Regions from separate parts of the Peribacillus sp. QJM3NY_7 genome, predicted to be linked through region 4. Evidence: riboswitches for the same ligand, from Rfam matches in the RefSeq annotation. Region 4 holds a riboswitch; each other region holds the start of a gene.

Region 1 (4,830 bases), 2.6 Mb from region 4:
AATAACCGCACCCATTACACTATAGGTAGCCGAAATTTTCAGGCCGGAGAAAATGAACGGGATCGAGTGAGGAAGTTCCAGCTTCCAAAATAACTGGTTTTCCCCCGCTCCCATCATCTTGAAATAATGCTTAAGCTCGTATGGTGTCTGGCGAAAACCATCCAATGATGCGACCGCAACCGGAAAAAAACATACAAGTGAAATCACGATTAACTTAGGCAGCATGCCAAAGCCAAACCAGATCACCAAAAGCGGCGCCAAAACAATGATAGGTATATTTTGTGATAGTATGAGCAGAGGATAAACCGCGTCCTTCACACCTGGAAATAGGTGTAGGATTGCCGCGATCAATAAGCCGATGCAGCTTCCAATAAAAAAACCTGACAACGCAAGCTCGGTTGTGGATATAAGGTGTCCGTAAAGATTGCGGGACGACTCTATTCCTTCAATGAAAATGGCCGATGGAGCGGGAAGCAGCCATTCTTCAACTTTCAATAAGACTGTCACTGACTCCCATACAATCAGCAACAATAATAAAAGAAAGAAGGGAGCCCCCTTCTTCCAAATTCCCCTTCCGATCATGCCCGATATTTCTCCGTTAACGTATCCATCGTAATCCCGCTTGGCTGATATAATATTTTCACTTGGGAAATGACATTCGGCGATCCTATTTCAATCATTCTTACATTCATTTTTTCTATCACGGCAAAAAGCTCGGAAAGCTCCCCCTCCATTGTCGTTTCAAGCGGGTGAACCTCATACTTGACACCTGATTCTTCAATGATCTTGATTGCTTCATCGACCATAGGGATGACATTTTCCCCTTTAGGAATAATTTGTATACTAATTAATGAATTGGCCATTGTATTTCCTCCTATTTTGGTAAAAATTCATTGGTAAATGCCTTTTCAGGATCGAAATCACCTTCAAGAAGCTTATTTTCAGTCATCCACTCACTGTAATTCTTCCAAATTTCAAGCTTTTGTTCACCCCATCGCGGAGCATCATCCTGATACTTGGCTGCAAGCCACTCCTGGCTTTTCTTCACTAGTTTTGGATCAAGATCCGGTGCAGACTCAATTAACATATCTGCTGCATCATCAGGATTCTTAATCGCAAACTGGTACCCTTTCGAAGCTGCATGAACGAATGCTTTAACAGTCTCGGGATCTTCTTTTATCATCTTTTCATTTGTAGTCAAAACAGGCGTATAGTAATCAAGCTTATCAGAGTATTCGGTTAAGTACACCATATTAAGCTTTTCATTTCGTAACTCAGCCTCAATGCCTGTCCAACCATAATAAATCCAGGCAAAATCTATATCCCTTTTAACCGAAGTGAAAAAATCCATGTCTCCTGTATTGACTATGTCCACTTCATTTACATCCGCATTTTCCTTTTTCATGAGTGAATCAATAATGGCCTTTTCAACCGGAGATCCCCAGCCACCATACGTTTTCCCTTCAAAATCCTTGGGAGTCTTAATGTCCTTAGCCTCAGGGGAAGCGAATCCCGAAGTATTATGCTGGATGACGGCAGCTACCGAAACAATCGGCACACCCTGTACGCGGGCCTGCGTTATGCCCTCTTGATAGCTCACGCCAAATTCAGATTTCCCTGAAGCGACAAGCTTATCAGCTCCAGCTTCACCTGGCATGATAATTTCCACATCAAGACCTTGTTCTTTAAAATAACCTTTTTCCTTGGCTACATACAATCCTGTATGGTTTGTATTCGGTGTCCAATCGAGCACGACCGATACCTTCTTTAATTCTTCATTTTTAGATGCTTCTTCTTTTTCATTAGTTCCGCCTGCTCCGCATCCAGCTAAAAGGAAGAACGAAGTTAACAGTGGTAAGAATTTATTCAAGTCATTATCCTCCTACACATCTTATAAGATTCATATGCCGGAACCATAATAGGGCTCCAGGGCTATTCAAATACTGGATAAAAAAGCAAAAAACGCCCGAAGATGAATTCGGACGTTAACATACAAAACAGAAAATCAGTCATAATATGTTCCCTCCGCTGGCATCACCCAGATCAGGTTCAAAGAGTCAGCATCTAATGGATGCAATCTCAGCCAGCAGTACTGGCCCCCCTACATTTCTCGCACATATGAACTTTTCTCTCTCATTATATCAATTCATGGGGAAAAAGGAATACTAATTTGCTTCTTCTCTCTAATTGGAAAAGTATTCCTGGCACTTCAAATATCTTTTGAACGAAAATCATTGAAAGCAAAATAACTCTGCCTCTTTCCGTTCCGATCATTCTTGGCTGCAACGGCGGCGGACACGTTCCAAATAGTCATTTCTTTTCAAGCATTCATATAATGAGCATAACGTGTAGACATTTTTGTTTACTGGTTTTATTAAACCCTTAATTTTATTAGCAAAAGGTGGATATGTCATGATAAAGATTAATCACAAATGGTTAGATGTCAGTCAAATCCAACCAGGTACAGCCTCTGCCAAATCGCTTGAAACTCTTCAATGCTTGGCGGAAGATTCTAACGTTTTTGAATACCGGAACTTTGGGGATTTTAATTTCGAGATACAGCTGAGGAACCGAGTCATAGAGGCAGCTATTGCGTTGGATAAAAGCGGTCCGGATTTTTCCACACTTGAGGAGTCTCAATCCAATCAACGTTATTGGCACCTTTCAAAGGATGGCACCTTTACCCTTCAGCCAGGGATTCTCCCTCATGCTGCGCTCGTTGACATTTTCATGAATGGAGGGCTTTATGCCTTCGAATGCGGGACGGCAATGGTCGTCACTTTTTTAAAGGCGATTTTGGATTTAATCGGCCCCAGGAATTTCGACTATCTTTTTTCAGACCTATTTTTATATGACTTTCGCCCTCCAAGGAATATGGCTCTCATCGTTCACCAAGGAAGGGATTATTCACCAGGTGATTGCGTTTACTTCAAAAACCCTGATCACGACTTGGCAACCCCTGAATGGCAAGGTGAAAATGCCATATTATTAGGGAATAACCTCTTTTATGGCCACGGGATCGGGATTACCACTGCACAGGGAATCATCGATGAATTAAATAGCAATAGAAAGCCATTCGCCACCATATCAGCATTTCTGACAACGCATATCATTTTCCTGGATAGTTCCTTCTATAGACAATTCCAACTAAATAACCCCCGTGCCAAGCCCGATAACAGTCCTGCCAGCCTTTCCAATTGTATTGTTTCTGAAATAGGTTCGAAGATATACCTTTCATGACCCTGGCATTTCGCCTATGCCATAAATCCGTTTTATTGAATATCGACATAAAAAAATGCTTGGGGAGAAATTTCCCCAAGCATTTTTTTCTTTTCACGCACCAATATTGCCTTTGCCTTTGAACCTGCGGGCACTTGCCTGCCCCCATTTCGTAATGGATAGTGTATAAACAGCCAAGGCTGACCATATGAACAAAAAGGCTAAAAGATGTGCTTTGGTGAAACTTTCATGATAGACGAATACCCCGATCAATAAAGATAAGGTCGGAGCGATATACTGAAAAATGCCTAGCATCGATAACGGGATCTTCTCGGCCCCTTTTGCAAAATATAAAAGAGGCAATGCCGTGGCAATCCCGCCGCCCACCAACAGCAAGCTTGTGCTCCCGTCTGTAAAGAATTGCATTTCCGACCTGTTCATCAAGTAAATCAGGTAGCCTAGGGCCAGAGGCGTTACCATCATCGTTTCGAGCGTCAGCCCGATTGCCGATTCGGCCTTGATCATTTTTTTTGCCAGACCGTATAATCCAAAGGTCATGGCCAAAACAAGAGAGATCCACGGGATCGTGCCGAAATGAATGCCAAGGATCAAGACTCCGATTCCTGCAAGCAGGAATGAAATAATTTGGGCCCCGCTCAATTTTTCTTTTAAGACTATCACTCCCAATAGTACACTGACGAGCGGATTGATATAATATCCAAGGCTCGTGTCGAGGATCCGTCCTGAGTTAACGGCCCATATGAACACTCCCCAATTGGCTGTAACAAGCAGTGACGCCGTCAGTAATGCCGTAAAGAGTTTCGGATTGCCCATTATGTTTTTGACATAATCTAGAAACGCCTGCCATTTTTTCATGAACATCAATAAAACCAGCATGAACACGAAAGACCATAATACCCTCTGAGCTAAAATTTCTATTGCACCGACTCCCTGAAGGAACTTCCAGTAAACCGGCACAACTCCCCACATCATGTAAGAAAGGGCTGCATAAATCGCCCCTTCTTTTTGTTGATCCACTTTCATAACAAGCCTTCTTTCCATTTACATTCCTTTATCTAATTCCATCTAACAATTTTGTATTTCCATTTCTTTTTTTGCAACTGTTAATTTTTATCATACATGATTTTGTCATCGATGACCGTCATGACCGCCTCAGCTTTCAGGAGATCATCCGGTGCAACAGCAAAGACATCCAGATTAAACACGGTAAAATCGGCATCGTACCCTTTATTGATCACACCGCGGCGTTTTTCCTGGCCGATTGCTGCAGCACTCCCTTTGGTATACAATGCGAAAGCCTCGAAAACGGAAAGCCTTTCAGACAAACCATATACGGTACGGTCCTCACTGTTGATTTTCATCCTTGTGACAGCGGCATGAATGCCCAAAATCGGATTTAATGGTTCAATGGGTGCATCCGACCCTCCCGCACAAATGATGCCCATGTTCAAATAGGTTCTCCAGGCATAGGAGGATTCCAATAGATTGGCTGATACCTTTTCTTCCACCCACGGAAAATCGGACGGAACGAACCCCGGTTGAATATCAAAGATTACCGGCAGCTTTGCCGCCCGCTCCAAAAGCTCCGGC
Region 2 (4,830 bases), 600 kb from region 4:
CATCGTCGAAGAAGTGGGTCCGGAAGTGACAAAGGTGAAAAAAGGGGATAGGGTTGTCCTGCCTTTCAACATTTCTTGCGGGCACTGTTATTATTGTGAACATGATATGGAGAGTCAATGTGATAATTCCAACCCTAATGAAGCGGTGGATACAGGCGGGTACTTTGGTTTTACGGAACGATATGGGAACTATCCAGGCGGGCAGGCAGAATATTTAAGGGTACCATATGGAAACTTCATGCCGTTTGTCATCCCAGAGTCATGCGAACTAGAAGATGAGTCGCTTTTGTTCATGTCCGATGTGCTGCCAACCGCATATTGGAGTGTAGAGAACGCTGGCGTCAATAAAGATGATACGGTAGCGATATTGGGCTGTGGACCGATTGGCTTGATGGCTCAGAAGTTCGCTTGGATGAAAGGAGCAAAAAGGGTCATTGCCATCGACAATCTACCTTATAGACTCAATAAGGCTAAACGGATGAATAAGGTAGAGGCGTATAACTTCGATGAATATAACGATATGGGCAGCTACATTAAGGAAATCACTTCAGGCGGGGCCGATGTAGTTATAGATTGTGTGGGAATGGATGGGAAGAAATCGACGATAGAGGCGATTGAGCAAAAGCTGAAACTTCAGGGTGGAACGTTAAGTGCGATCGAGATTGCCCTTAACGCCGTACGTAAATTCGGCACGATTCAACTGACTGGCGTATACGGTTCGAAATATAATATGTTCCCATTAGGCAATATATTTGAGCGAAACATTAACCTGAAAATGGGACAAGCACCAGTCATTCACTACATGCCAAAGCTTTTTGATGAAATCACGGCTGGAAAGTTCGACCCCACGGAAATCATATCCCATAAAGTCCCTCTCGAAAAAGCGAGTGAGGCTTATCAAATCTTTAACGATCATGAAGATGAATGTATTAAAGTGGTGCTAAAGCCGTAATCTGAAGCTCATAAAAAGTCCAATGCATGGAGTTGCATTGGACTTTTTGGTTATGTTCATAAATAGTTAATGGTTTATTATGGATAAACGTATAAAAGAGGTTTGAAATATGAATGATAGTTATGCCTTTGAACCGAAGAAATCAGGTTTACACTGATTTTTTTACTATAATGGGTGGATTCGTTTCAGGGGAATCCGGAAATGTGACGACTGACCCTTCAATTGATGAAGGAGAATATGCCAAGTGAACTTGAATAAGGGTTTTTGGTAATGAAATGGAGTATTTATATTATATAATGATAGTGACAAAAGGAGGATGTTCAGATGGTATATAACTCGGCAGCAGAACTTTGTGAAGGGTTTGGTTATCCGCCCGTTCACGTTAAATTGACGATAGAGATCATCGATAAGAGATTGGGACCTGTAAAGGCAGAAGCGGAGATTGCCATCAAGCCTGTTAAGGCAAAGGGATATCTGGAAGTACTGGTGGAAGAATTGGAATCGGAGCATATCTTTGCCGATGAAAATGGCAGTATCTATGGCAGCTTCGGCATCGATCAAAGCATCCAGATATATGATGAGGTCCTGACTACCATTCCGTTCGAAGAGATAATGGGAAATGAAAATTGGAAAGAGACAGTTGAGGAATCCATCACGGCGGATAAACTAAAGGAACAACTGGGGAAATCCCTAAATGATTATCAATTCAGTGATTTGAGCGGGAAATATAAATTCAGGAAAAGATGTAAGATAACAGAACTCCAATTCATAGATTAAACGAAAGGAGAAGGCGATATGCTTTCTCTTTTTTACATATGGCCATAATATTTTTCCTTATGATAATTAAATGCTTGCAGTGACACAATCTGTGAGAACCTTTAACCATACACAAGGGGCGCTCAGTAGGTTTTTAATGGTTTCAACTTGCATTTATTATATTGCTTTACATAGGTTAATATATTGTTAAGGGCTTTTATAAGAAATAGAAACGAATATTTTAAAAGATATAAAGGAGAATATATGAAAATTGGTTTGGTACGGCATTTTAAGGTGGCACATGAATTTCCTACTGGGAAATCTGTGACGGCGGATGATATGAAGCAATGGTTTGTGGACTATGATGCAGCGGATATTATTTATGGAACGACTTTATTTGGCTTGGAGGAATGGCAGGAATGTTATTGCAGTGATATGTCGAGAGCCGTCAAGACAGCGGAACACATCTTTCCAGGCACGGTTCATCGGATGGAGGAGCTGCGGGAAATACCTTCTCCCCCTCTGAGAGGAAGGATTAAGCTGCCGTTCATCCTTTGGGCCATCTGGATTCGCTGCTGCTCGGTGATCAACAAGCAGACAAGGGCGGAAATTAAGTTTGCTGAGCAAAGAATCAAAAAAGTATTGGATGAAATCTTTGCAAAGGGGGAAAGGAATGTTCTGATCGTGAGTCATGCCGCCCTCATGGTATATATGAGGAAAGAGCTGATCCGACGGGGGTTCACCGGTCCAAAGTTCAAGATTGCCAGTAATGGAAAATTGTATGTATTTGAAAGCGGAAAAGGGAAATGAATATATGGTTCCCCCGGGAAAAGGTAAGCCATTTTGCGAAGAAAGAGGCATGCATTTTCCGAATAGTTATTCTTTTTTTATTGGTTGTGGTTTATTATTGTAATAGTGTAATTTTTACGAATTCAATATTGGGGAAAGAGGGGTGGACATTTTGCTGAAGGCAGTTTTTTTTGATTTAGATGATACATTACTATGGGATCAGAAAAGTGTAAAAGAGGCTTTTGTGGCCACATGCGAAGTTGCCAAGGAGAAATATGGTCTGAATGTCGACGAGTTTGAAGAAGCGGTGCGGAAGGAAGCGCGTGATCTTTATTCTTCTTACGATACATATGCATTCACTCAAATGATCGGAATCAACCCATTTGAGGGACTATGGGGGAATTTTCAGGATGATCATGATGAATTCCGGAAGATGGCCGGGATTGTACCGGCTTATCGGAAAGAAGCGTGGACGAGGGGCTTGAAGGCATTAGGGATCGATGACCCGGAATTTGGGCTTGAACTGGCAGAACGTTTTCCGGCCGAAAGACGCAAAAAGCCATTTATCTATGAAGAAACATTCCGTGTTCTGGATGAATTAAAAGGGAAGTACAAATTGCTATTGCTTACGAACGGATCTCCTGAGCTGCAAAATACCAAACTTGAAATAACGCCTGAACTGGTTCCTTATTTCGACCAAATCGTAATTTCAGGCGCATTTGGACGAGGTAAACCGGATGCCTCCATTTTTGAGCATGCTTTGGAAATCATGGAGCTAGATAAGGATGAAGTATTGATGGTCGGCGATAATTTAATGACCGATATCCTTGGAGCATCACGGGTAGGCATAAAGTCGGTTTGGATAAATCGCCATGATAAGGAACGGAATGAAGTGATTCCAACCTACGAAATCACGCATTTAGAGGAGCTTTTCCCTATCCTTGGGAGCCTGGGGAATTAATTGGCGGTCCTCCTCCAAATAACAAATTTTAGATGATTGCAGAGAAAATACTAGGTCTTTTAAATTATTTACAGAATGAAAAGGGTGAGATATAGTTACCCTGTAATCAATTAAATTATTCAGACTAGGGGTGTCCAATAAAAGTTGGGCTGAGAGAGAAGCGCTTAAGCTTCTTAACCCTCAGGACCTGATCTGGTTCATACCAGCGTGGGGAAGTTAGAATCTACTTAACGATGACCTTTCAACTGGTCATTTCTGTAGTCATACTAACGTTAGCCGGGTCTTAAATATGAGACCTGGCTTTTTCGTGCGAAATGGATTGGATTTTGTCCTTTTTAAATGAACTTAAAAAGGAGAAATGAAATCATGAAGAGTAATTCAGTAAATGACATGAACGTTTCAATTATGTCCAGTTTTGCCGGGAGTAAAAAAGTGTATGTTGAGGGATCTAGACCCGATATTAAAGTACCTATGCGTGAAATTGAGCTAAGTCCGACGACAGGGGCATTCGGCGAAGAGGAGAATCCGCCTTTACGTGTATATGATACAAGCGGCTTCTATACGGATTCAGAATATCCGATTGATATTCATAAAGGCCTTGCCCCGATTAGACGCAGCTGGGTTCTGGAACGGGAAGATGTTGAAGAGTATGAAGGGCGTGAAATAAAGCCGGAAGATAACGGATATAGAAAAGTGGAGTCACAATCCAATGCCGAAGTTTTTCCGGGATTGAAAAGAAAACCATTGCGTGCGGTGAAAGGGAAAAACGTAACCCAGCTCCATTATGCCCGCAAAGGGATCATTACTCCAGAAATGGAGTTCATTTCGATCAGGGAAAATGTAGCCCCTGAGTTTGTAAGGGAAGAGGTAGCTAGCGGGCGGGCAATCATTCCGGCAAATATTAACCATCCTGAAAGTGAGCCCATGATCATCGGACGTAATTTTCACGTGAAGATAAATGCGAATATTGGAAATTCAGCTGTCAGTTCATCGATCGAAGCTGAAGTGGAGAAAATGACTTGGGCTACACGATGGGGTGCAGACAACATAATGGATCTTTCCACAGGAAAGAATATTCACACGACGCGGGAATGGATTATCAGGAATTCACCTGTGCCTGTTGGGACGGTTCCGATATATCAAGCATTGGAAAAAGTGAATGGGGTCGCGGAAGATTTAAATTGGGAAGTATTCCGGGATACATTAATCGAGCAGGCTGAGCAAGGTGTCGATTACTTCACCATACACGCTGGTGTGCTTTTGCGATACATCCCAATGACAGCAAAGCGAGTTACGGGTATTGTTTCCCGGGGAGGCTCCATCATGGCACAATGGTGCTTGGCTCACCACCAAGAAAGCTTTCTCTATACAC
Region 3 (4,830 bases), 960 kb from region 4:
TGCGTGAATTGTTGGACGATGGCATTGAATGGGTGGAAAAGGAAACCGGGATTCCGGTCCTCGGGGTGCTGCCCTATCTAGACGTGAATATTGAAGCGGAAGATTCACTTGCCCTCTCTTCCTTACGTTTTAAAAAACCTAAAAAGGCTGAGTTTCCGATCGATGTAGCCGTCCTGAGATTTCCGCGGATCTCCAATTTTACAGATGTGGATCCTTTTTTCGATGAACCCGGAGTAGGTGTCCAACTTGTTAGCAGTGTCCATGAGTTAGGTAATCCCGATCTGCTAATTTTGCCGGGTACAAAAAACACGATGGAAGATTTAGAGTGGTTGAAACGTATGGGATTTGATCGGGCCATCGATGAACGGCGGAAACAAGGAACGATGATCTTCGGCATATGCGGCGGTTTTCAAATGCTAGGGATTAAACTTTTCGATCCTGATGCTATCGAGGGTGATGGTGAGAACGCAGAAGGGCTTTCGCTTCTTCCGGTGGAAACCGTCTTTCAAGCAGAAAAGAAGACGGTACAAATGGAAGGTGTCCTTTCTGCTGGGATAATGGAAAGTCAAATGAATCTTAACGGTTTCGAAATACATTTAGGCAGAACGACATTGAAGTCACAAGTAAGGCCCTTTCTATTATTGAAGGATGGAAGAGAGGATGGAGCCATTTCCAATGACAACCAAGTTATGGGAACATATCTCCATGGAATATTCCATAATCGCTTGTTCACTAGATTACTGGTTAACAAAATCCGACGGAACAAGGGGTTGGATGAAGTGAAGGAAAACGTTCAAAGCGACTCGGAGCGCAGGGAGGAAGCGTATAACCTTTTGGCTTCCCATCTGGAAGAAAACATTGATATGGATACCGTCTATCAATGGCTGCAGCTCGAAACTGCAGAAAGTTGAACAAGAGTCAGACCGTGCTTAGTATGTTGATCAAGGCCCTTTTATCTGCATGAAAGATCAATTTTGAGCTGCAATTCCTTTTATTTAGCCATAATAAGTGACAGAGGCATACAAGATATGTTATGTTGTCTTCTCTACATATTTTATACAAAATAAAAGGATGAGGTGTTCATATGAATAAAACAGAATTAGTGAGCAGTGTTGCAGCACAAGCTGAACTGACAAAAGACGAAGCAAAAAAAGTAGTGGATGCATTGTTTGAAACAATCACGGCTACACTTGCTAAAGATGAAAAAATCCAATTAGTTGGTTTTGGTACATTTGAAGTGCGTGACCGTGCTGCCCGTACAGGAAGAAACCCGCAAACTGGCGAAGAAATACAAATTGCAGCTAGTAAAGTACCTGCTTTTAAAGCAGGTAAGGAATTAAAAGAAGCTGTAAAATAAAAGGTGAACGAAGAAAAAAACCTGGCGATGAAATATGCGCCAGGTTTTTTGTTTTCTGACTGATTCGAAAAACAGATAATATATACCGAATGTGACTCAGAAATGGAAAAGATAAAAAATCGACTTTGTCATCTATTCGTATATGGTAAGAGCCATTTGGAGTTTCATAAATTGAAGGGATTAGGGCGTTCCCATGACCAACAATGAAAAAAGCCGAATCCATGAAGCAGTAATGGACTGTAACACAAATGAAAAAAAATTATAGTACTTATTAATAAGGTTTATACTGTGACTATGTTAGGCTAAATGAATAACAGGCTTTAAAACCAAAATAAAAGAGGTGAAAGAAATGCTGAAGAAAATAATGAAAAAAATCAAACAGCTTTCCCAAGGCAGCAGTGAGCGAAGACATGGGCATTATCGCCGAGGCAGCAGCAGCAGCAGCCGAGGCTACAAAAGGTATCCCATGAGTGGAAGTGACCGCTACAAGAGAAAAGGGCGGGGCAGCAGCAGCTAATTCCAATTCTTTGACTTCAATACAGCCTGAAGGTCCATTGAGATATCTTTAATATCTGAGTAAGGTTCTTGGATGCTTAATAACCTTTTCAGTATATGCACGGTTTCTTTTTCTAACGAAAGCTCTTCTGTCCAAGGAAGTGCTTTTTTACTTTTGGAAGCGTACGTCGTATAAAGTACATATAGAAGTATTTCCCCCAAGTCGTAAAAATCCTGCCTTTTCAGCTGCAAAATGGATTCTCTAGCGAGGTTGTCCGAATTGATCATCTTGGACAAACCAAAGTCTATCAAAATGGGCTGATGGTTTTTAAGTAGAATATTCGGTATACGTATATCTTGATGGAAAATGTCATGCTCATGTAGATAACATACTAAATCGACCAGCTTAACCAGAAAATGTAGAGACTCTTTCTCATTGAACGTTAATTGATTCGAGAAAATATGGTCTTCTAAATTATTCCCTTCTATGAAATCCATCACAAAATAAACATTTCCATCTTGCGAAAATTTCTCGTGAAATTTAGGGATATTTCTGTGGTTTAACATTCGTAATATGGAAATTTCATTTTCAAATTGTTTCAGCTCTTTTTTACTGCGGCGTTTACTTTTCCGGAGCTGTTTGATCACTATATTTTCATTCATTTTCAAATCATTGCAACGATAAACAATACCGTAGCTTCCTGTTCCGATTACAGCTTTTACCTCGTAGCGGTAATTCAAAACCACACTCTTTTTTAAAGGAATATCCACAATTAACTGGTAGAACTTTCTAAAGGAACGAAAAATTGAAACTTCCCTCACCACTTTCAAATATTCGAGTCAAGAACCAAAAAAAAAGACCATTATTAACTATGCTGGAAATATGAATGATCATGGTTAGTTTAACACTGATTTTTGATAATGCGGTAATGAAAGTCATTTCTTCGGGGCGATCTTTTGATAGTTCACAATTAAAAATAAATAATTCCTATATTTTCACATTATGAAATTATATGGTTTTTAAAAATATTAAGTTTACTATAATGAATTCATAATAAAAGAGTAGGAGGTGATGAGGTGGATGGGCGCGAGTTGAGAAGTTGCTTTGGGAAATCCCTAACCGGCGTCACAATAGTGAGCTGGTTTGATGGAAAGTTCAAAAGGGGATTACTGTGAATTCATTAAATTCACGAGTAAAATTGCAAAAACTCACGAGTGAACTGCTGAATTCACGAGTCAAGTGGCCAATTCACGAGTAAAACAGCAGAATTCACGAGTAAACCGGCAAAACTCACGAGTAAAACAGTAGAATTCACGAGTAAACCGGTAAAACTCACGAGTAAACTACTAACTGAGCTCCCTTTGATCAAATTCTTTGAAGGCTACGGGAATTGAGGGTATGAAAGATTGAAAGTTTAGTAACCCTAAATCAAGAAAACTTTTCTAATACGTTTGACAATTGGATTTATCGTGTTAATATAAAGGCAAATGAATTTAATATACAATTTGTACCACTAGGGGTGCTTTATAGGTAAAAGTTGATTTTTTACCCACAAAAGCTGAGATTGAAGTATGACTTTAAGACCCTTAGAACCTGATCTGGTTTATACCAGCGTAGGGAAGTGGGGTCTGGAACTATACATTTCTGTATTATTTCAAGTACAACCACTTTCTTTACGTTTAAGAAAGTGGTTTTTTGTTTGCAAAAAAAGGGGTGATAAGTGTTTTTTTTCTGTAACGTTCAATGAAAAAATACAATTTCGGAGGTAATGGACATGAAGTTTTCAGAGGAAATCCGTAAGGAAGTTGATCACATTTGGGAAGCTAGTTTTAATCATCCGTTCGTTGCAGGAATAGGAGATGGCACATTGCCATTGGAGTGTTTCCGTTTTTATGTCATGCAAGATGCCTATTATTTATCTCATTTTGCTAGAGTTCAAGCCTTAGGGGCAGTCAAGGCTACAGATTTACATACAACAAGCAGGCTTGCCGGCCATGCACAAGGAACATATGAAGCGGAGTTGAAGCTTCATGAGAATTTTTCCGAGAGATTAGGCATCACTAAAGAAGAACGGGAAAATTTCAAGCCTGCCCCGACTGCCTATGCTTATACTTCCCATATGTATCGTGCGGCTTATTCGGGACATTTAGGAGATGTTATTGCAGCTATCTTGCCGTGTTACTGGCTGTATTATGAGATAGGTGAAAAGCTGCAAGGGTGCATGCCCGAAGAGCCGATTTATCAAGAATGGATAGCGGCTTACGGAGGAGAGTGGTTCCGCACTTTGGTGGAAGAACAAATTGCGAGGCTGGATGAGATTGCTGAAAAAGTAACTGAAGAAGATAAGGCGAGAATGAAAGAGCATTTTATTCTCAGCAGCCAATATGAATACTCATTTTGGGAAATGGCTTATCGTTTAGAGACATGGCCCGTTCATAAGGAAACATTAGAAGTATAAAAGGAGAATGAAACAATGAAAAAAGGATTGAAATTAACGGATATATTAGTCACGATCGTGATTGCGGTAGCATTTGGAATCGTTTATATCCTTTGGGGTTCGATTTATTATTCCGTTAAACCATTAGGATTACATCTGGATCAACTTATTTATGGAATGTGGTTTATAGCTGGCCCTGTCGCCTTTTTCATTTTACGGAAACCGGGTGTGGCACTTTTGGCGGAGATAGCCGCAGCTTCCGGGGAATTCTTTCTAGGTTCCCCATGGGGGCTGACTGTACTGTTATATGGGGTGGTCCAAGGTTTGTTCGCGGAACTGGTGTTCATGGGGTTCAAATATAAAAAATTCAATATGCCGGTGGCCGTTTTAGCTGCGATGGCTTCCTGCCTGGCATCAGTTATCATGGATTTTGCATACGGGGAAATAGGTGCTCTTTCTACTTGGAATCTATCGTTATTCATGATAGCGAGGTTTGTGGGTTCCATATTCTTTGCAGGTGTGACCGCTTATTATTTAGTT
Region 4 (4,830 bases):
TATCCCTTATTCAAAAATCCAAATATTGTATTACTATGTCATCCATTCAGAAGGTGACTCGTTATTAGGTCTATTTATAACAATCTTATATTCATCTTCAAGTACTTTTAATGGGGCATCATAAAGGTGCCTTTCATCAGAGGTTTTGTATACTCCATTGGCCAATAGCTCTTCAATGAGTTTTGCCTTCCTCTGTTCAATCCTCTTAAATAATTCTGCCATGTAAATGGCTCCTTTCCGTCCTAGTGCCTGCTTCTAGTTAGCTAAACTTTATCAACTTGTTTGATTTCACCAAATTATATATACCTTTTCTAGTATGTCACTAAACGTTATTTCCCAAAAATAAAAGCCCCTTCTAATGTAAGAAGAGGCTGACAGTGTCCGTTCGGCTCTTCTTATCTTCCAAGCATATGCTTGTTGGATTTAGCACAGTTCCCTAAACGGGTCCGCTGCCGAGGTTTCTTAGGGCCAAGTCCCTCCACCTCTCTGGATAAGAATTCAATATATAATGATGTAGAAATGATTCTATCCTAATAATCTTCAAAAGTCAATTACCTGGTTCTCCCTTTTTTCCTGGACATAAAGTGATTCCTCTTTCAAATACGGGTTGCATTTTCTTGTCTTTCTGATATGATGTCAGTAATTACATACAATTCACACCACTAGGGGAGTCTTTTTTAAGACTGAGATGGAATTAGTTCCGGACCCTTTGAACCTGAACCGGCTCATACCGGCGGAGGGAAGTGGATGATATCGTCCATTTTACAGACTATATCCATCTACCCCGTTCCGTATTCAGGAACGGGGTTTTTATTTAACAAAGGGAGCCATTCTATAGGAGGATGAACAATGGAGAATACAAAATTAGAAACATTCAGTGATAGACTGCATGCACGGGCAAAAGAGATTTGGAAAAGGAACCATTCACATGCCTTTGTCCAGGCAATTGGAAACGGCACACTTCCTGAAAAGAAATTTGCCTATTACCTGAAGCAGGACTATGTCTATCTCATGGATTATTCCAAGCTCTTTGCTTTAGGTGTCATCAAAGCCCATAACATCGAAACCATGGCAAAATTTGCGAGCATTTTAAATGAAACCCTTCAAGTGGAAATGGATATTCATCGGCATTATGCTTCCGAATTCGGGATCAGCTCCAAGGAATTGGAAAATACAGAACCTACTCCAACCACTCTAGCCTATACAGGTTACATGCTAAATGCAGCTCAGCATGGGACTTTGGCAGACTTGATCGCCTGTCTCCTGCCCTGCGCTTGGGATTATTATGAAATCGGTTTGCTATTAAAAGAACAAAATGGAGCAGCACTGGAAAACAATCGCTACGCAGATTGGATAAGGTCCTATTCATCTCCTGAATTCGGGGAAGCACACAAGTGGCTGATCGCTTTGTTGGAAGAATTGACGGAAGGCATGCCTGAAAAGGAACTTCTTAGATTAGAAAAGCACTTTTTGGTTACTTCCCGATATGAATATTTATTCTGGGACATGGTTCAAAATGAGCAGGATTGGCCTCTATAGGTGGTTGACATGAGGATGAACCCTATCAAGAAACTGACATTGACTGCCATGATCACGGCTTTAACGACGCTTACCAGTTCATTTATTTTCATCCCTGCAGGATTTGCAAAAATCTTTCCTATTCAACATCTGGCAAATGTCCTGACGGCGGTTCTATTGGGGCCTGCATATGCGGTGACACAAGCTTTTTTAGTTTCCATCATTAGAAACATGATTGGTACCGGTTCAATTTTCGCCTTTCCCGGCAGCATGATTGGTGCACTTTTGGCCGCCATCCTTTACCGAAAAACACAAAGCTTAAAATTCGCCTGTTTAGGGGAAGTGATCGGGACCGGCTTTCTCGGTTCCCTGGCCTGTTATCCGCTTGCCACCCTCCTATTGGGAGAAAAAGCTGCTCTTTTTGGTTTTTTACCGGCTTTTATGTTCAGTTCATTCGCAGGTGCGATTTTAGCTTTCATATTACTTAAAATATTGCTAAAAAATACTTATATGAAGGGGTTTTTTTATGAAAACAGCATTAACGATCGCAGGCTCTGATTCAGGGGGCGGTGCTGGAATACAAGCGGATTTAAAAACATTTTCTGCACATGGTGTATTTGGAATGTCTGCCATCACAGCCGTAACTGCCCAAAACACAATGGAGGTCCGTTCTGTACAGCCCATTGAAACAGCTATCATATCGGATCAAATTGCAGCTATCTTTGAAGATATTCCTGTCGATGCAGTAAAAATAGGCATGCTTGGATCAAAAGAAATCGTGGAAACGGTCGCTGCGTCCCTCAAAACCTTCATGCCTGCCATCGTTATCCTTGACCCTGTCATGATTTCCAAAAGCGGCCACCATTTGCTCGACGAAAAGGCCGTCTCTGCCTTAAAAATGGAATTGCTTCCGCTTGCAAATCTTGTAACACCCAATGTACCAGAAGCGGAAGTACTTACTGGCTTCCCGATTCGGACGAAACAAGATTTCTACAGGGCATGCATTTCGATACAAGAAATGGGTCCCAAAGCCGTTTTACTTAAAGGCGGCCATGCAGCAGGAAATCCAAATGATCTTTTTTATGATGGGACTGACTTCCACTGGATCAAGGGAGAGCGCATTCATACAAAAAACACTCATGGTACGGGCTGTACCCTATCATCCGCCATTACATCTAACCTGGCAAATGGACTGCCATTGCAAGTGTCGATCGAACAAGCCAAGACCTATATTTCCGAAGCGATACGCAATAGCTTTTCAATCGGTAAAGGTCATGGACCTGTCCATCATTTTCATTCATATTCAAAAAAAGAAAGGAGTGACTTATTATGAAGGTTTCTTCAGCCGATTTATTTATGAAGGTAAGAGAAAGGAAACCACTCGTTCACCAAATCACCAACTTTGTTACGGTCAATGACTGTGCAAATGCCACCCTTGCCATCGGAGGTTCACCAGTAATGACATCGAGCCCAAGAGAAGTGGCGGATATGGTCAAATTAGCAGATGCATTGGTCCTGAATTTCGGTACGATCGATGATAAGGCCTTGGAAGCAATGGAGATTGCCGGTAAAACGGCAAATGCCCTGGACATCCCGGTCATTTTGGACCCGGTGGGCGTTGGTGCCACCTCCTATCGTACAGAGCAAGTCAAAGAGCTCCTAAGTAAGATTACTTTCCAAATCATTCGCGGAAATGCGAGTGAAATCCTGTCATTGATGGGTGGGGATACCGTTACTCGCGGGGTGGATTCGGGGGAACTTGCGATTAGCAATGCAGAGCTGGCTGCACGAGCGGCAAATGAATTGAATAGCATCATCGTGGTCAGCGGAGCTAAGGATGCGGTCAGCGATGGAAAACATACGTCCATCATCGATAACGGGAACCTCCTTTTAACTAATGTTACAGGTACCGGTTGCATGTCCACTGCTCTTATCGGAACTTTTTCCGGAGTCACCGATGATTTCTATTCTGCAGCAATTGCCGGTATCTCAACAATGAGCATTTCAGGGGAACTAGCAGCCGCAACCCTTCAAAAGGATGAAGGAACAGGTACTTTCCGTGTGCGATTAATCGATGCCATATCAAGAATGGATAAGGAAATCTGGATGCATGAGGTGAAAATAAGTGAAGAAGTCCCAAATTGATTTAAGCCTGTATTTAGTTACGGAAGAGTCCATAGCAATAGAAGAATTGACCAAAATCATTGCAGAATCTGTTTCAGGAGGAGTCTCGATCGTACAACTTAGAGAGAAAAACAATTCCTCCCTCTCCTTTTATGAAAAAGCATCTGCATTAAAACAGTTATTGAATGAGCTTTCCATTCCCCTTATCATCAATGACCGGGTGGATATAGCACTTGCGGTTGGAGCGGACGGAATTCATATTGGGCAAGATGACCTTCCACTGCCTGTCGTCAAAAAAATGGTTCCTGAAGATATGATTGTCGGTGTATCTGTCTCCACTCTTGAAGAAGCACTCGAAGCCGAACGAAATGGAGCGGATTATATCGGAGTCGGTTCCGTTTTCCCCACCAAGACCAAACAAGATGCAACCCTAATGGCACTTGAGGATCTGGGGGAAATTTGCCGCGGCGTATCCATTCCCGCAGTAGCCATCGGGGGTATCACTGCCGATAACATTTCCGCTCTTTCTGATAGCGGACTATCAGGTACCGCAGTCGTATCGGCCATCATGAATGCAGATAATCCGAAGACTGCCTCCGAATCCCTTTTAAAGATCATAAAAGACTTTAAATAACAAAAGGATGGGGACTGCATGCAGTCCCCATCCTTTGTTTATGTCAAAACGGTATTCTTTGTTTCCTTCCCAAAAGCCACGGCAACTGCCCCCACTAAAATAGCAATTGTAAAAATGGTGAAAATCGAAGAAATCGGGGTGTCTGCGGCAACTAAATACCCAACAAGCAAAGGTCCAAGAACACCGCCAATCCTCCCGATCCCTGCAGCTAACCCAGCCCCTGTACCGCGAACTGATGTTGGATACTGTTCAGGTGTGTACGCATAAAGTGCCCCCCATGCCCCCAGGTTGAAGAAAGAGAGGAACATTCCGGAAACTATCAGCAGTGCCAGCCCCTCTGCCGATCCAAAGAAAAAGGCACTGACGGCCGTCCCAATTAAGTATGTGATCAAAACGAATTTACGTCCCATCTTCTCTATCAGCCATGCAGCTGAAAAATAACCCGGAAGCTGTGCGAGCGTCATGATCAAAACATATTCAAAGCTTTGAATCATGCTGAAGCCTTTAAGGACCATCACACTTGGCAGCCATAAAAACATCCCATAATAGGAAAA

The links. A riboswitch is a leader RNA that binds a small molecule or an ion and turns the genes downstream of it on or off. The one in region 4 is predicted to bind thiamine pyrophosphate.
Region 1: it holds a riboswitch for thiamine pyrophosphate, as region 4 does, so the genes downstream of both, AC0VX1_RS19285 (ABC transporter substrate-binding protein) here and tenA (thiaminase II) in region 4, are expected to answer to the same signal.
Region 2: it holds a riboswitch for thiamine pyrophosphate, as region 4 does, so the genes downstream of both, thiC (phosphomethylpyrimidine synthase ThiC) here and tenA (thiaminase II) in region 4, are expected to answer to the same signal.
Region 3: it holds a riboswitch for thiamine pyrophosphate, as region 4 does, so the genes downstream of both, tenA (thiaminase II) here and tenA (thiaminase II) in region 4, are expected to answer to the same signal.

What each region holds. Positions count from the first base shown of each region.
Region 1 covers NZ_CM149663.1:4,026,300-4,031,129, forward strand. The annotation lists gene AC0VX1_RS19275 (ABC transporter permease) at 1-582, opposite strand, end outside; gene AC0VX1_RS19280 (thiamine-binding protein) at 579-863, opposite strand; gene AC0VX1_RS19285 (ABC transporter substrate-binding protein) at 875-1,870, opposite strand; TPP riboswitch at 2,004-2,113, opposite strand; gene AC0VX1_RS19290 (protein-glutamine gamma-glutamyltransferase) at 2,413-3,240, shown strand; gene rarD (EamA family transporter RarD) at 3,334-4,263, opposite strand; gene AC0VX1_RS19300 (amidohydrolase) at 4,344-4,830, opposite strand, start outside.
Region 2 covers NZ_CM149663.1:829,567-834,396, forward strand. The annotation lists gene AC0VX1_RS03980 (zinc-dependent alcohol dehydrogenase) at 1-952, shown strand, start outside; gene AC0VX1_RS03985 (hypothetical protein) at 1,277-1,729, shown strand; gene AC0VX1_RS03990 (histidine phosphatase family protein) at 1,973-2,518, shown strand; gene AC0VX1_RS03995 (HAD family hydrolase) at 2,670-3,458, shown strand; TPP riboswitch at 3,575-3,689, shown strand; gene thiC (phosphomethylpyrimidine synthase ThiC) at 3,825-4,830, shown strand, end outside.
Region 3 covers NZ_CM149663.1:2,394,089-2,398,918, forward strand. The annotation lists gene AC0VX1_RS11425 (cobyric acid synthase) at 1-911, shown strand, start outside; gene AC0VX1_RS11430 (HU family DNA-binding protein) at 1,085-1,357, shown strand; gene AC0VX1_RS11435 (hypothetical protein) at 1,650-1,880, opposite strand; gene AC0VX1_RS11440 (protein kinase domain-containing protein) at 1,871-2,599, opposite strand; TPP riboswitch at 3,359-3,490, shown strand; gene tenA (thiaminase II) at 3,628-4,311, shown strand; gene AC0VX1_RS11450 (ECF transporter S component) at 4,327-4,830, shown strand, end outside.
Region 4 covers NZ_CM149663.1:1,431,066-1,435,895, reverse strand. The annotation lists gene AC0VX1_RS06960 (Fur-regulated basic protein FbpA) at 34-222, opposite strand; SAM riboswitch class I at 393-497, opposite strand; TPP riboswitch at 655-759, shown strand; gene tenA (thiaminase II) at 850-1,539, shown strand; gene thiW (energy coupling factor transporter S component ThiW) at 1,555-2,076, shown strand; gene thiD (bifunctional hydroxymethylpyrimidine kinase/phosphomethylpyrimidine kinase) at 2,045-2,851, shown strand; gene thiM (hydroxyethylthiazole kinase) at 2,848-3,663, shown strand; gene thiE (thiamine phosphate synthase) at 3,644-4,276, shown strand; gene AC0VX1_RS06930 (MFS transporter) at 4,315-4,830, opposite strand, start outside.